One region of the Ectobacillus polymachus genome, then DNA from elsewhere that is predicted to be linked to it. Evidence: riboswitches for the same ligand, from Rfam matches in the RefSeq annotation. Region 1 holds a riboswitch; each other region holds the start of a gene.

Region 1 (4,346 bases):
AACGAGAAGCTGGTAGTGGTAAGAAAGGAGATCCAAAGCATGTTGAGAATGTTGCTTCAGGAGTGGTAACGCCGCGTTCAGTACCTGCAAGCTTACTTGTGTAACCACTTAAGAAATGATACATAGCTTGTTCTTTCGAAAGCTTGCTGATTGGAGGAAGTACACCAGATGCGTCAGCTGTTAAGAAAATAATTGTATTTGGATGTCCTGCTACACTAGGAAGAACAATATTGTCTATTGCTTCAATTGGATAAGCTACACGAGTGTTTTCAGTTAGAGTTACATCATTGTAATCTGGAATACGAGTATGTTCGTCAACAATAACATTTTCTAAAACAGAACCAAATGTTATTGCATCATATATTTGTGGTTCTTTCTCACGAGATAAATTTACGACTTTTGCATAGCATCCGCCTTCGATGTTAAATACACCGTTATCAGACCAACCATGTTCATCATCACCGATTAGCTTACGGTCTGCATCTGCTGATAATGTTGTTTTTCCCGTTCCAGAAAGACCGAAGAATAAAGCTACATCGCCTTCCTCACCAACATTTGAAGAGCAGTGCATAGAAAAAATTTCTTGTTCAGGTAGTAAGAAGTTCATAATGGAGAAGATACCTTTTTTCATTTCACCAGCGTATTCAGTTCCGCCGATTAAAACGATTCGTTTTTCAAAGGAAACGATGATGAAAGTTTCTGAGTTTGTTCCATCAATGCTTGGATCTGCTTTGAAGTTTGGAGCAGAAACAATTGTGAATTCTGAAACATGATTTTCTAATTCAGCTTCAGTTGGACGAATAAATAATTGTTGTGCAAATAAATTATGCCAAGCATATTCGTTGATAACTTGGATTGGCATTTGATAAGCTTTATCTGCTCCTGCATAACCGTTGAATACGAATATTTCATCTTTATTTTTTAAGTATTCTATTACTTTCGCATATAATTTATCGAATATTTCTTGTGAAATTGGTTGGTTAACTGAACCCCAATCTACTTTGTTTTCTGTAATAGCATCTTTAACAATAAATTTATCTTTAGGAGATCGTCCTGTATATTTACCTGTTGCAACAGAAACAGCGCCAGCAGAAGTTAAAATGCCTTCTTTTTTCATTAAAACTTTTTCTACTAATTGAGGAACGCTTGATTGAACATGCGCGTTGCTTCCGTTAATTAGTGCTTGTAATTCAGTGTGGACATTCACAGTACTCATATACATACCATCCTTTATGTGATTTATGAAATATGATCCTCATTCTGCATTAAGTATAACATATTAACTTAAATAACGTATACTATTTATTAATATTTGTTTCTTACTTAATTTAAGTTATTCGACAAAATATGAGATTATACTGCCTCCAAATATGAAAATTTATTGACAAGCAGCTGTTTTTACTATAATATACATTTGGACGGATACTCTCTTATCCTGAGTTGGCGGAGGGACAGGCCCCATGAAGCCCAGCAACCTCACTCTCAAAGTGAAAAGGTGCTAAACCTGATGCAAGGCTAATTAAGCCTTGAACGATAAGAGTGAAAGGCAAACATGAGCAAATTTTAACCTTTCCTCAAGGGGAAAGGTTTTTTATTTTTAAAAACTGGGAATTGTAAGTATGCCACGTAACATGTAGAGATGAGTTCCGTAATAATAGAAAAAAGGGGGGTTACTAATGACAACAAAGCGTCGTCTGTTTACATCTGAGTCTGTAACTGAAGGACATCCAGATAAAATTTGTGATCAAATATCTGATAGCATTCTAGATGCCATTTTAGAGAAGGATTCAAATGCACGCGTAGCTTGTGAAACATCAGTAACAACTGGTTTAGTATTAGTTGCAGGAGAGATTACAACTTCTACTTATGTAGATATTCCTAAAATTGTTCGTGAAACAATTCGTGAAATCGGTTATAACCGTGCAAAATATGGATTTGATGCAGAAACTTGCGCTGTGCTGACTTCTATTGATGAACAATCTCCTGATATTGCAATGGGCGTAAACCAAGCTTTAGAATCTCGCGAAGGCTCTATGACAGATGCTGAAATTGAAGCAATTGGTGCCGGTGATCAAGGATTAATGTTCGGCTTTGCTTGTAATGAAACAAAAGAATTAATGCCTCTTCCTATTTCTCTTGCACATAAATTATCTCGTCGTCTAGCAGAAGTTCGTAAAGATGATATACTGTCATATTTACGTCCAGATGGTAAAACGCAAGTAACCGTAGAATACGATGAAAACAATCAGCCTGTTCGCATTGATACGATTGTAATTTCAACCCAACATCATCCTGAAATTACCCGTGAACAAATAGAGCAGGATGTTAAACAATATGTCATTCAACCAATTGTACCGGCTTATTTAATTGATGAAAAGACAAAGTACTTTATCAACCCGACAGGCCGATTTGTAATTGGCGGTCCACAAGGAGATGCTGGTCTAACAGGACGTAAAATTATTGTAGACACGTACGGTGGCTACGCACGTCATGGCGGCGGTGCATTCTCTGGTAAAGATCCTACAAAAGTAGACCGTTCAGCTGCATATGCAGCACGCTATGTGGCAAAAAATATTGTCGCTGCCGGTCTTGCAGATAAAGCAGAAGTTCAGCTTGCCTATGCAATTGGTGTAGCGCAGCCTGTGTCCATTTCCGTTGATACATTTGGAACAGGAAAAGTCTCTGAAGAAGTTCTAGTAGATTTAATTCGTGCGAATTTTGATCTTCGTCCAGCTGGAATCATTAAGATGCTTGATCTTCGACGTCCAATTTATAAGCAAACAGCAGCATACGGTCATTTTGGTCGTACTGATGTTGATCTTCCTTGGGAACAAACAGACAAGGCAGAGGATTTAAAGAAACAAGCAGGACTATAATAAAGTAATATAAGAGAAACCTCTAAGGAACATTCCCTTAGAGGTTTCTCTTTTTTTTACATTTTTATAGAATATCCATTCCCTTTGAAGATAATCCGTTTTGTTTTGCTTTTCCCTGCCACTTATTCATTTTGCGCCTTGTGTTTTGGCGTTAGTTTGTTTCTTTGAAACGGTAACTCGAGAATTTCCCATAAATAGAATAGCAATGAAGGCAACAGCAATTGCAATCAAAGCAAGTGTAAATACATGCGTAATAGAAGAAGACATGGCTGCCACAATTTTATCTAAAATCGGAGCAGGAATTTTACTTCGCATACTCGTTTCAAAAATGGAACGAGAATCTCCAATCGCACCAAGTGGATTTGTACCCATTCCTTGAAAGGCATCCTTTAAGTTGTTTGTAAATGCATTACTTTGAATCGATCCGAAAATCGTAACACCTAGAGTCATACCTAATGAACGGAAAAAGGAGTTCGTAGAATTTGCTGAACCGCGATGGTGTGGTTCAATATTATGAACAGATGATGTTGGAAGTAATGAAAATGAAAATCCAACGCCAAAGCCAGCTACGATCATATAGATTGTGACAAGTGTACGTGCTGTTAGCGGAGTTAATGTGCTGAGAAGGTACATTCCCGTAAAAAAGAATACGACAGAAAGAAGCATTAAGTTTCGATAACTTGTTTTCGTTAAAAACGCACCTGCAATTGCGCTACCTACAACGGATCCTAACATCATTGGAGTTAAGATAAGTCCGGCATTTGTAGCAGATCCTCCATAGACGGCTTGAACAAAGATAGGAATAAATACGGTTAAAATGATAAAGGTTGCACCATATAAAAACGCAATTATTTGTGATATCGCAAATATACGACGTTTAAACATCCAAAATGAAATAATCGGATCTTTCACTTTTGTTTCAACGATAAGAAAAATGATAAAGAAAAGGCCGAACGATACGAATAGAGATATGATTTGAGTAGAGTTCCATGCATATTTATTTCCGCCAAGTTCTAATGCGAACATTAAGCTAACCACCGATAAAACGAGAGTAGCTGCACCCCACCAGTCAATTTTTTGTTCCTTAGGAGGATTTGATTCTTTGTATGCACGTAAGATAAAGAATAGGGAAAGTGCCCCGATTGGTACATTAATGTAGAAAATCCAATGCCAGCTAAGGTGTTCTGTAATGTATGCACCTAGCAAAGGGCCAAATACACTAGCAGAACCGAATACAGCACCTAATAATCCGGTCATCTTACCACGTTGTTCAACAGGGAAGATATCAAAGACGATCGTAAATGCAATTGGTAGCAGGGCACCGCCACCAACCCCTTGTATGGCACGATAAATACTAAGCTGAGTCATACTTTGTGCCGTACCGCAAAGCGCAGATCCTATTAAAAATAGAAGAATTCCAAATACGAAAAAACGTTTACGACCATACATATCTGATAATTTCCCGAAAAT
Region 2 (4,346 bases), 410 kb from region 1:
TTCCCTCATAAACTCTGGTCCAGTCGCACAATTTAATCCGACTGATAATGGCTTTATATGCTCGATTGATAAATAAAATGCTTCAATTGACTGCCCAGCAAGTGTTGTTCCCATTGGTTCAATCGTACCAGAAATCATGACTGGTACTTTCTTATTTAACTCTTGGAAAGACCGTTCTATGCCAATACAGGCCGCTTTCACATTTCGCATATCCTGACTTGTTTCCACCAATAATACATCTACTCCACCTCTTAGAAGGCCAAGTGATTGTCTCTCATAGGATTCAACTAATTTATCAAAAGTCACACCGCCTGTAACGCTAATAGCCTTCGTCGTTGGTCCCATGGCACCCGCAATATAAACTTCCTTACCCGATTGTTCTACTGCCTTTCTTGCAATTTGTACGGCTAACTCATTCATTTCTATATCATATTGTTCAAGGTTATAATCCTTTAAAACGATCTTCGTAGCCCCAAATGTGTTCGTTTCAATAATATCTGCTCCTGCATCAATGTATGCTTGATGAATAGCTAAGATAAGATCTGGACGAGTTTTTATTAAATATTCATTGCATCCTTCAAATTCCTCTCCGCCAAAATCTACAGCAGTTAAATTTGCCTGTTGTATCATCGTTCCCATAGCTCCGTCCAGAAGTAAAATTCGTTCCTCTAATGCTTGTTCAATTCCCCGCATGTCGTTGCTCCCTTTCTTCTTACTTTTATATATCGTACGAGTTCTTCTGATATCTCAAATTTTTGAAATGGAGTGATGATATACACACCATGAAATAACTTCATTGCCTCATCAATTAGTTCTTTTGCAATCTTTAACCCTTCCTCTACCGCATTCTCAGGAGCTAGATGATTATCCATCCGTTTTCTTACTTCATCTGGTAACGTAATTCCTGGTACTTCGTAATGCAAAAAATCTGCATTTCGTTTACTAACGAGTGGCATGATTCCAATAAATATTGGCGTTTTAAAATCTTTTACTGCTTCGTAGGTTTTTCGTAACACTTCTTTATCAAAAATTGGTTGTGTTAAAAAATAGTCCGCACCGGCAGCAATTTTTTTCTCCATCCTTCGAACTGCCCCGTCAATGTATCGAACATTCGGATTAAAGGCAGCTGCAACTGAAAAAGATGTCGGAACGCCGATAGATTTACCTAATGGTGAGCGCCCATCATTTAACTCCTTTATCATCCGAATTAATTCGAATGAGGATACATCGAATACTGATGTTGCTCCTGGAAAATCTCCAACTCTTGCCGGATCTCCCGTTAGCGCTAATACTTCATGTATGCCTAAGGAAGACAAACCTAACAAGTGCGAATGTAAACCAATTAAATTATGATCACGACATGTTAAATGTGCGAGAACTGGAATATCATAACGTCTAAGGAGTGCCCCCATTGCCATATTTGAGATACGCGGGCTGGCTAGTGAATTGTCAGCAAGAGTAATTGCATCTGCTCCTGCTCGTTTTAAAGCCTTTGCTCCTTCAAAAAATCGTTGTGTTTGCAATTGTTTTGGTGGATCTAATTCAACAATAACCGTTGTTTCACGTTTCGCCTTTTCAGCCAAAGAAGATACTACTGCTGTTATAGGCTGTATTGTGACAATAGGTGAAGGACGATGCTTAATCTTCTTCTCGTTAACTGGCGCTTCACCATTCAATGCGTGTCTCATTGCTCGAATATGTTCTGGCGTCGTACCGCAGCAGCCTCCAAGCAATCGTACACCTTGCTCGATAAACCTCTTAGCCATCTGTTCAAAATAATCTGCAGTACCTTTGTACTCATAGCGTCCATTATCATATTTTGGCAATCCAGCATTTGGGTATGCGGATAAGTATCCTTTACTAGGTAAGGATACTGTTTCTAATGATTCAATCATGCGCAGCGGTCCCAAGTGGCAATTTAATCCAACAACGTCGGCTCCTTTTTGCTGTAATTCATCTAATACTTGTTCGATGAATCGTCCACTTTGTGTAAGCCCTGCTTCGTGTAAGGCTACTTGTGCTACAATCGGCAGATTCGTTGCCTTCCGTAATACGCCAAGTGCGTGATAGAGTTCAACTTCATCGTAAAACGTTTCTAGAAGAAGAGCATCGGCCCCTTCTTCCAATAGTGCGCTAGCTTGCTCCATAAGCATAAATTCCCGCTCAACTTCTGTAGTCATAACAGATCCTATATGCTTCATACCACCAATTGTTCCAAGTACAATCGTATTCGCTTTCGCAGCTTTTCTAGCATTTCGAACTGCTTCTCGATTTATTTTTTTTACTTCATTTTCTAAACCATACATACGAAGTTTCCCTTCGTTGGCTCCGTATGTATGTGTTTGAATGACATCTGCTCCTGCTTCCACGTACAGCCTATGGATTTCAGTAATTCTTTCAGGCTCTGTTACATTCAACTCTTCAAAGCAGCTTTGCAAACCGTATGAATGGAGCATTGTTCCCATCGCTCCATCTCCTATCAGGATCCCCTGCCCAAGACTATCTACTAAGTTGCCCATATGTCACACTCCCCATATTCTGCTAACCCAAAAGAGGGAGATGAAAGAAACCCCTACTTTTAGAATGTTTCATTTTATCAAACAAAGGATCCCCCACTTCAAAGAAGAGGGGGATCCTTTGTTTCCTCCTCTTATCACGCAAAACCATTGTTTTGCAGGTTGTAGCACCGTTTCAAACATTCGTTTGAAGGTTGCCGGGCTTCATAGGGCCTATCCCTCCACCACTCTCGATAAGAGTTTCAAATCTGCTAGCTTGTAAGTGAATAATTTTTCAATTAATTTATCATGTACGACAGCAAATCGTCAATTCATTTTCAGAAAAAATATTTTTTTCTGAATACACAAAAAACAATTGCATTTTCTATCTACTTTGATATACAGTATTAAAAAGCCTTAACAATTTCATATATTCTTATCAAGAGAGGCAGAGGGACTGGCCCTGCGAAGCCTCAGCAACCATTAACAACCCTGTTAATACGGTGCTAATTCCAGCAAATTCACAATGAATTTGACAGATAAGAAGGTATAATCCAAAAAGCCTTCTTCTTATGAGAAGGCTTTTTTACATTAGAGGAGGATGAAACATGAAACGGATAGAAACAAAGCTTGCACAAATTGGCAACAGAAGTGAAGAGTGTACCGGAACTGTAAACGTACCCGTATATTTCTCAACTGCTTATCGTCACGAAGGAATTGGAAAATCTAGCGGCTATGATTATATTCGAACGGGAAATCCTACTCGAAACATATTAGAAAAAACAATTGCCGATTTAGAAGAAGGTGATCAAGGCTTTGCATGTAGCTCAGGAATGGCTGCGATTACGCTCGTTCTATCCTTATTTCAAGCAGGAGATGAACTCATTGTTGCAGAGGATTTATATGGAGGCACATTTCGGCTATTGCGTGATTACGAAGAAAAATGGAATATTCGATGTAGATACGTGAACATACAAGATCTCACTGAAATTACCAAGGTACTATCTCCTCAAACAAAGGCAATCTTTCTAGAAACTCCTACAAATCCACTAATGCAAGTTGCTGATATTGAGGAAATTGCTGCCATTAGCCAGCAGCACAATCTTCTTCTCATCGTTGATAATACATTTTATACACCCATTCTGCAAAAGCCTCTTCATCTTGGTGCTAACATCGTTGTTCATAGTGCAACAAAATATTTAGGAGGACATAACGATGTATTATCCGGCCTTGTTGTGGCAAAAGGAACTGCATTGTGCGAAACACTCGGCTACTATCACAATTCCTCCGGAGCAGTACTTAGTCCATTCGATTCATGGTTGCTTATGCGCGGAATGAAAACATTAGCTCTTCGAATGAGCAAGCATGAAGAAAATGCTAAAGTAATCGTTGATTTTTTGCAAAAAGCAAATGAGGTGACTGATGTACTCTATCCTGGGCATGGAGGCATGCTATCCTTTCGGCTGCAGCGAGAAGAATGGATTAATCCATTCCTACAATCGCTAGCTCTTATTACATTTGCAGAGAGCCTTGGAGGAATTGAAAGTTTTATCACCTATCCTGCTACTCAAACACACGCCGATATTCCATTTGAAATTCGAAACGAGAGAGGTATTTGTAATCGGCTGTTACGTTTTTCAGTTGGAATTGAACATATAGCCGATTTACTTACAGATTTAAGGCAAGCGTTTGATACTCTTCATAAGGAGGTAGGAGCATGAATCCATCCTTTTCTTTACAAACAAAATTACTTCATAACAATCACAAAGTTGAAACACAGACAGGGGCAGTGAGCGTTCCCATCTACAACACAAGTACATTTCACCAGCTAAGCGTGGATAAGTTTGGAAA
Region 3 (4,346 bases), on a different contig from region 1:
ATACGATCAGATGAGAAGCCTTCTACAATACTTCTAAGGATTGGAATCCCCCCGGCAACACTTGCTTCGTAAAATAAATCACAATGATTTTCCTTCGCTACAGATAGAAGCTCTGCCCCATGCAGGGCCATTAAGTCTTTGTTAGCAGTCACTACATGCTTTCCATTATTTAGCGCCGTAAGTACATACTCACGAGCTTCCTTTATGCCACCCATAACTTCAATTACAATCTGGATATCTTTATTATAAATGATGTCATTTACATCAGTGGTTAACATCGTCGGGGTAATGCGGACGTCCCGCTCTTTCTTTATATTTTTCACAAGTATCTTTGCAATATTTACAGGACAACCTAGTTGATGACGTAACCGGTCTTGATGATCCTCAATAATTTTGACCACACCACTACCGACGGTGCCGAGTCCTAACAATCCTACTTTTATCTCTTTCACGATCGTCCACCCCTATTTCTATCTAATGTTTATCCATTCTAACAATCTATCAGAATGTAATATATTCCCATAAGAATAACTACTTATAAATGTTCACTTTATATGCAATTATATAAGTTGAAAATTTAAAAAACAACGTTTTATGAAATTTCAGAAAAAAATTGTGCCTATTATATTAACCCGCCGGCCTTTTCATCTATAGCTCTCTTATCAGATTGTAAGAAAAAAGTGAAAGCAGTGTGGAAACTGCTTTCACCTATCTGATTCTGGCCCTTTATCCCGCTTTAACGGGCAGTAAGACCCTCACTTCAAGGTTTTGAGAAATCGAAGAAGGATAAGTGGGGGACAACTGCCCATAAAAGTCCGAATTGGCCTTTGCTAACCCTCGGTGGGGGATGAGAGAACCCCCCACCGAGGGAAGTTTCACTTTATATTTGATAAGGCGTTTCTTGATAGACGTAGTAATTTAACCAGTTAGAAAAGAGCAGGCTACCGTGACTTCTCCACGTAACATATGGAGTTTGCTTTGGATCATCGTTACGGTAGTAATGCTTCGGCACTGCAATAGATAGTCCCCTGTCTTGATCTCGATCATATTCTCCTTTTAGCGTATTACGTGAATATTCACTATGACCTAGGACAAAAATATTCTTCCCTCCGCTATCTGCTACAAGATGTACACCTGCTTCTTTTGATTGCGCAAGTAATTGCAGCTCTGGCACGCGGGCAATATCCTCCGCTCTTACTTCGGTATGTCGTGAATGAGGTGCATAAAACTGTTCGTCAAAGCCTCGTAGCAGGTTCACGTAATCTCCTTGCAGCTCATGCTCAAACACCCCGAACATCTTCTCTTCAAGTGTATATTTCGGTATGCCGTAATGATAATACAAGCCTGCCTGTGCTCCCCAACAAATATGCAAGGTAGATGTTACATTCGTAACGGAAAATTCCATAATTCGTTTTAGTTCCTCCCAATAATCGACATCTTCAAATGGGAGAAGCTCTACAGGAGCACCAGTAATAATGAGGCCATCAAATCGCTGATTTTCCACTTCGCGAAAGGTAGAATAAAAGCTTGTGAGATGTTCTTGCGATACATTTTTGGATGTATGTGATTCCATGTGTAACAATTGTATATCAACTTGAAGCGGCGTATTTCCAAGTAGGCGTAGCAGCTGTGCTTCTGTTTCCTGCTTTGTAGGCATTAAATTTAAAATCGCGATTTTCAACGGTCGAATATCTTGCGAGGAGGCACGCTCCTTCGTCATCACAAAAATATTCTCGTTTTGCAGGATTTTACGTGCTGGTAAATCCTTATCCACGATTATTGGCATATTTTTTTCCTCCAGCTAAAGCTTGATCTAAATCAGCAATAATATCGGTTACATCTTCAATCCCTACCGATAGACGAATTAAATCAGGTGTAACACCACATCCGCGTTGCTGTTCTTCGGTAAGCTGACGGTGCGTTGTACTAGCAGGGTGAATGACAAGTGTTCTTGCATCTGCTACATGGGTAACAAGCGTTGCAAGCTTTAATTCTTTAATAAAGTCAGAAGCTGCCTCTATGCCGCCCTTTACACCAAAGGCAATCACGCCGCTTGCACCTTTAGGTAAATATTTTGAACTGCGCTCATAATATTTACTGCTTTCTAAGCCAGGATAGCTTACCCAGCTTACTCTTTCATCCTTTTCTAGCCATTTTGCTATCGCTAGCGCATTTTGGCTGTGACGTTCCATACGTAAATGTAATGTTTCAAGGCCTATATTTGTTAAGTAGGCATTGAATGGGCTAATACAGTTACCAAAATCACGAAGAAGCTGAACGCGTGCCTTTACGATATAGGCAGCTGCTCCGAAGTCCTTCAAATATTGCACGCCGTGATAACTTTCATCTGGCAGGACAAGTTCTGGATACTTTCCGTTATCCCAGTTAAAGTTTCCGCCGTCAATTACGACTCCGCCTACTGAGCTTGCATGCCCATCAATATATTTCGTAGTTGAATGAACCACGATATTTGCTCCATGAGCAAATGGCTGGCACAAATACGGAGAAGCTAACGTATTATCAATGATAAGCGGAATATCTAGTTCTTTTGCAGCCGCTGAAAATACTTCAAAATTTAGTACATTAATAGCAGGGTTACCGATTGATTCGCCATAAAGGAGCTTTGTCTTGCTTGTTGCAAGTTTAACAATATCTTCTACCGACAGCTCTGGATCAAAGAATGTAACATCAATGCCAAGCTTACGTAAACTGACAGCAAATAGATTGTGAGTACCTCCGTAAACGGTAGATGAGCACAAAATATGATCGCCTGCTCCAGCGATATTTAATACTGCTAATTGAATCGCTGCTTGACCAGAAGCGGTTGCTACAGCACCAACGCCGCCCTCGAGCTGACTTAGCTTCGTTTCGAAAGCTGCAACGGTTGGATTTGCAATTCGTGTATAAATATAACCTTCAGCACGTAAATCAAATAGAGCTGCTAAATCCTCAGGTGTATCATATTTATACGTTGTGCTTTGATATAACGGCAGCACACGTGGTTCTCCATTTTTAGGCGTATAGCCTCCCTGTACACAAATCGTTCCCTTGTTCCATGTTTCTCCCATCATGTTCACCCTTCCTCTTTATTTAAATTAAAAGGGCTGCTTCCTACCCAAAAAGGTAAAAGAAGCAGCCCGAATTCGCACATGACTGTGTAATCTCTTATCTTTCAGAGCAAAACCTGCAGGATTTGGCACAATTCCGGTTTACGGCTGTTGCCAAGGCTTCAAAGGGCCTGATCCCTCCACCTATTCTCGATAAGACATATGAAATTATTTACATTCTATATAACTATTAACCTTATGTCAATATATTTTCTGAATTATTTGATATATTATTTTTTCTGACTATTCCGTAAGCAAAGAAAAAAAGATATATTCGATTTCTTACACGATGCTTGTAAATACTAAATCACGAAATACTTTTGCAAGGTTCCTAGGACTATATAACTTTCAACAATCACTTGCATAATCCCCATAAAAAAAGGTAAAATAAGAACAAATGTTCGATTAAAAGGAGCGATTTCTGTGAAGTGTAATCAGGAGGCGTGGAATGGCGAAGTCTTTCATTATGAATCTGGAGGCAATCTAGAACGATCCGTTACACCGGAGACAAACATCAGCTTCGAAATCATGATTTGTGAAGCAATGGAACATAATCAGTATGTATCCTTTGATTATCGTCATCATGGCGTAATTTCCCATTTAACAGGACGTGTTCATCATTACAATGAAAGGCAGCAATGCCTACATATTATTGATACAGCCGGTAAAGCTCGGTATATTTTTACGGAAGCTGTCGTACACCTAGAAATATGCAAAGAATGGTGACCATGGTCTTACGCAGCGAAATAAATAACAGGCGCACCCGCGTGCGCCTGTTATTCCATATCATGCGAATTGCTTCTAGACATTCTAAATCCATTTCGTAATACCGATTCAATTTTTAAATATCCTTTTATTTTCACCCGAAGACGATAAATCAGCGAATTCATCTCTTCTGTTCCGACATATACATTATCTGATAATGTCCGTTCAGGCCAAACAGCAGCAATAATCTGCTGCTTGCTAACAAACTCATTCAAATGATTCGCCATTACTTTACAGCAAGCATACTCTTTTTGTGATAATTTGATGCTAGTATCCTGAAGATATATGGTTTGCGCGATATCATCCATTTCAAGTACGTCCTTATGTAAATGATAAGCAAGGAGTTCTCCTGGAATTTCCATCGTTTCATCATAGTCTTTTTCCAGCTGTAATTCGATGAGCCCATTCGCTAATGTAATCGTATCCGAGTCATTTAATGGGTATATTTCAAATGGAACCAGTGCTTCTCTATTT
Region 4 (4,346 bases), 940 kb from region 1:
TTTGGAATCCTACACTACATGAATCAAAAAAATACGTATATGAAAGCAGTTCAACTTACAAGAGTTTTAATTTTTGGGAGTTGTTGCGGAGCATTTATCGTATTTTACCAAACAGGATTTGTCCAATGGAATTATGCAATTGCAATGGCAGTCGGATCTGCAATCGGATCGCAAATCGGATTACTTGCATTACCCAGGGTTCCATTAAGAGTTGCTAAATCCTTATTGATTACCATTATTTTTCTACTAATAGGACAAGTAGTATGGGATTGCATAAAGGGTTTCTAATTAGTAGTGCTTATTAAAGCTTCACAAACATGAAATTAACAATGGGACTTCTAAGTTGAACCCCATTACTTAAAAACAAGAATAAAATTTACATAGGATACTCTATGATTTGAACAACAATAATTAATAATGTGGGGCTCAGCCACATCTCCATCAAGCTAAGATACCAAATAGGCCACGCTTTAAGCACAAAAGTAGATACCTGCATTTCTTTATCAACGAAAATAGATGGTTTATCGACGAAAATTACTACTTATCGACGAAAACAGAATGTTTATCGACGACTTTTACCCTTTTATCGACGAAAATGGAATGGTTATCGATTTTTCGTGTTTTATCGACAAAAACCATTACTAGACGAATGGCAGTTCTGAGCAAAAAAGGAGCCCTGGAATACGTTAACAACGCTTTTTCCGAAACTTCCCCTCCCCACTTTCATTATATATCGGAATAAACATACATATCCAACAAGTCCGAGTCAAAGATAATTTATTTAATGATATATGCTTAGAAAAGCCCGTTTCTATAAAAATATATTAATGTCTATTATACATGTCCACTTCTTTAACCATGAAACAGAATACTCTAATCCTGTAAAAGCTTTTACAAAATTATAAGGAGGGAGGAATTTTTTGGTATGAATGAAAATAATCAAGTAAATCAACCCATGGACCCCCCAGGACCTTGTACAGTAAATACAACACCTCTTAGTTCATTTACGAATATAAATACTCCCACAGTTACTGGATTCGCTGTTACGGCATTTATTAAGGTTCCTGTTGTTACGGTAGAGACAACAATCCAAATTCCTTTAGAGGCGACGATTACCCTTACGCCTGCAGCAACTGAAATTAAAAGAGTGAAAAAAAATGTATTTCTGGATCAAGTGAAACTTATTCCAGTTGCATTTACTCGTATTGATGAAACTGACTTTTTTAACGTGAGAAGAGCTAAATTATTTGTAGCAGGGCATATTCGAAAAAATATTGAATATACTACGTCAGGGAGTAGCGCTGGATGTACTACAGCACTTCAAGATAGAGTGGTCGATATTAATTTTTCTGGTTTTACAGACATATTACATTTTAACAATTTTCCAATCATCGGTATTTCTGAAACTGCCGAGGCTAATTTCCTTAGTGAAACAAACAACTTAAATGCTCGTTTGGATAAATTTTTCTTCCAAAATCTTGTCAAATTCAATGAACAGCCATTCGGTGAGTTAGTAGCTGCAAACTTCTTTGAACTTGATTTTTCACCAACGGTGGCAACTCCTGAGGCACCTTTTAGCACGTTGACAGAAAAAATCGTCCTGGAACTTACTATAAAAGTATTACAAAATCAGCAGCTTGCCATTGAAGCTGTTCCAGTAGTACCTAGGCTTGAGGGACTCACTCCTCCAGCATCTTAATGGAGTTTCCTCAACATATTTAAGACAAAAAGGATCCGTTTCTTTTAAACAGGTCCTTTTTGTACTTGCGTTTAAATGCCATATATGTGTGAATGTCTTATAATAGATACTCATTCTTTAAGACAAACGCAAAATACATAGCCTGCTGCTCATTATACTTTCTATACCCGTTTATGTACTGACTCCTTTTTATCTGGTGAAGGGGTTTTTATACGAACCGACTACTCCATTGTCTTTATCGCTAAAAGAATACCTGTTGCCCAATCTACTTCTGTTATGACTAAATCTCTTCTTTCTCTTAATTTATTAAGAAGCTTAGGTGCTTTAATTCTGTATTCCTCAGGTACACTCCTATCCGGAAGTAAATCATGAATGACGTAAAATCCTCCTACGTTTAAATGGTCTAATGTCTTATCCAACAGTTCAAATTTCCCTGGCCATGTATCTGCAAAAATAAAATCGAATGTCTCTTCCATATTTCGAATAAATATTGCACCGTCCTCACATCGAAAAGAAATTCGTTTATCATTCCCTAAATAGGTTTTTGCAATGTCTAACAATTGCGGATTTATATCCACCGTTATGAGCGTACTATCCCCATCCATTCCATCTACAATCCATGCTGCGGATGCACCAGATCCCGTTCCAAGTTCTAAAAATTTCCCCTTTGCTTTTGATGATGCTAATCCTTTTAGTAGATACCCCGTCTTTGGGTCACAAGATTGATGAAATCCCTGTAATTTCGAATGTTCTACAATTTTATCGTAAAGGCTTAGTGATTTCATCAGCGTCTCTTTTTCCATTTTACATAGCCCCTTCCATGAATATTCCTAAGATTCAAGTTATAAAACAAAATAAAAAGTGGCCTCTTTATTAAGAGGCCACGCGTTCACGGATTCGACCTCTTATCTCCCAAAGCATTTGCTCTGCTGGAATTAGCACCTTCCTAACGATATTAGGGGTTGCTGAGGCTTCAAAGGGCCAATCCCTCCACCTCTCTAGATAAGAATTCATATTCAATACAGATATAATTGGATATACTATACAATTAAGTATAATTTATAATAAATCGTTTTGTCACTTTCGTCAATCTGATACTCTACGATTCGAATAACAATAATTAATAAAGTGAAACTCCCCCCTCGCCATTTCCGTTATGCCCTAAACTTGGAATACAGTTGACGTTACAGGACTTATTCGTTCATAATACGTATATTGATTACAAAGGTAATTTCTATCTATCTTACCTATATTTTTCTATGGAGATGAAGCAAATGGCGTGGCAAGATATGACAATTCGGCTGCTTGTAGCTATACTTACCGGTGCATGTATCGGTACCGAACGACAATGGCGTCACCGAATGGCTGGAATACGTACAAATGCTCTTGTTTCCCTTGGAGCATGTTTATTCGTCATTTTATCGGTTATGTCAACAGGAGATAATAGTCCAACTCGAATTGCCGCACAAGTAGTGAGTGGCGTCGGCTTTCTAGGCGGCGGTGTGATCATACGAGAAGGGTTTAGCGTTCGCGGATTAAATACAGCTGCTACTCTTTGGTGTTCTGCAGCCGTTGGTACATTAGTTGGAGCAGGATTTATGAAACTGAGTATTATAGGTGCAATTGGCGTAGTATTAGCAAATGTTCTCCTTCGTCCTATTGCGTTATTCATGAATAGAAAATCAAAGGATCAGTCGCAAGAAAATCTCTTCTATGAAGTGAATATCACTTGTCTACATGAACATGAAACCGTTATACGTACTGCTTTATCTAAAATGATACTTTCAGAAGGAATAGCCTTACAAGAACTGTATAGTGAGGAAATTGAAAGTGGAAGTAAAGTATCCATAATGGCTTTGCTTCATAGCGATCAGTCGAAAGCCCTGCTAATCGAACAAATTGTTAGTAAATTAAAACTTGAACATGATATTATCGCAATTGGATGGAAAACCCTTTCAGAGCAAGAAGGCGATTAAGATGAACATCCGTTATACTTTGTGATCCCTTTCATATCTTAATCCCCTTACTGTCTGCGATAATAACAAAATAGCGAATTCAAAAACAACACCATCTGTTTTTTTCAGATGGTGTTTTCTTAAATAATAGTTTTTAGGTCTTGCGTATTCAAATTTTCCTAATCCTACATTCCTCTTAATACACTTGATATACATAGCCATACATATCATACGGATAATACGGATATGGATAACCATAACCATATCCAGGTGTTAGCAATGCCCCCGTCGCTAATCCCCCAAAGCCTCCGAAAAACGGACGACCAAAACCTCCTATAATTCGCTCATCACTCATTGCTTGTTTCCCTCCTTTTCATTCTTGCATGTTGTATACATAATTACGTTATTCTGGACAATTGTAATAGGAATAGGCAATTTTCTTACTACTACATGAAAAGGACAAGAGAAACAAACCTATTAATATTCGTTTTTCACTACATAGTATCTTTTGCAAAATCCAGACGAATATACTATAAACTCCTCTATACAATCATCTGGTTTTATTTTCCACTTTTACAACTATCCAAATGGAATATTTTACAATTATAGATTTACCAAGAAACGTACATTCTATATTTGACTTTAAATTCACGTAAGGAGGAATTGACGAATGACAGTAATTAATCAATTAA

The links. A riboswitch is a leader RNA that binds a small molecule or an ion and turns the genes downstream of it on or off. The one in region 1 is predicted to bind S-adenosylmethionine.
Region 2: linked by a shared signal. The riboswitch ahead of ACM5BR_RS08385 (methionine biosynthesis PLP-dependent protein) and the one ahead of metK (methionine adenosyltransferase) in region 1 are both predicted to bind S-adenosylmethionine.
Region 3: linked by a shared signal. The riboswitch ahead of ACM5BR_RS11250 (bifunctional O-acetylhomoserine aminocarboxypropyltransferase/cysteine synthase) and the one ahead of metK (methionine adenosyltransferase) in region 1 are both predicted to bind S-adenosylmethionine.
Region 4: linked by a shared signal. The riboswitch ahead of ACM5BR_RS05560 (O-methyltransferase) and the one ahead of metK (methionine adenosyltransferase) in region 1 are both predicted to bind S-adenosylmethionine.

Annotation. Positions count from the first base shown of each region.
Region 1 covers NZ_JBLREB010000001.1:2,037,213-2,041,558, reverse strand. The annotation lists gene pckA (phosphoenolpyruvate carboxykinase (ATP)) at 1-1,216, opposite strand, end outside; SAM riboswitch class I at 1,428-1,540, shown strand; gene metK (methionine adenosyltransferase) at 1,677-2,876, shown strand; gene ACM5BR_RS10425 (MDR family MFS transporter) at 3,003-4,346, opposite strand, start outside.
Region 2 covers NZ_JBLREB010000001.1:1,627,605-1,631,950, forward strand. The annotation lists gene metH (methionine synthase) at 1-693, opposite strand, end outside; gene ACM5BR_RS08380 (bifunctional homocysteine S-methyltransferase/methylenetetrahydrofolate reductase) at 669-2,519, opposite strand; SAM riboswitch class I at 2,648-2,756, opposite strand; SAM riboswitch class I at 2,929-3,041, shown strand; gene ACM5BR_RS08385 (methionine biosynthesis PLP-dependent protein) at 3,104-4,216, shown strand; gene metC (cystathionine beta-lyase) at 4,213-4,346, shown strand, end outside.
Region 3 covers NZ_JBLREB010000002.1:133,896-138,241, reverse strand. The annotation lists gene ACM5BR_RS11260 (homoserine dehydrogenase) at 1-452, opposite strand, end outside; gene metA (homoserine O-acetyltransferase MetA) at 881-1,786, opposite strand; gene ACM5BR_RS11250 (bifunctional O-acetylhomoserine aminocarboxypropyltransferase/cysteine synthase) at 1,767-3,068, opposite strand; SAM riboswitch class I at 3,163-3,267, opposite strand; gene ACM5BR_RS11245 (YolD-like family protein) at 3,531-3,833, shown strand; gene ACM5BR_RS11240 (FHA domain-containing protein) at 3,884-4,346, opposite strand, start outside.
Region 4 covers NZ_JBLREB010000001.1:1,094,033-1,098,378, forward strand. The annotation lists gene ACM5BR_RS05550 (sulfite exporter TauE/SafE family protein) at 1-288, shown strand, start outside; gene ACM5BR_RS05555 (CsxC family protein) at 926-1,699, shown strand; gene ACM5BR_RS05560 (O-methyltransferase) at 1,921-2,502, opposite strand; SAM riboswitch class I at 2,602-2,708, opposite strand; gene ACM5BR_RS05565 (MgtC/SapB family protein) at 2,974-3,675, shown strand; gene ACM5BR_RS05570 (hypothetical protein) at 3,851-4,009, opposite strand; gene ACM5BR_RS05575 (DUF1657 domain-containing protein) at 4,325-4,346, shown strand, end outside.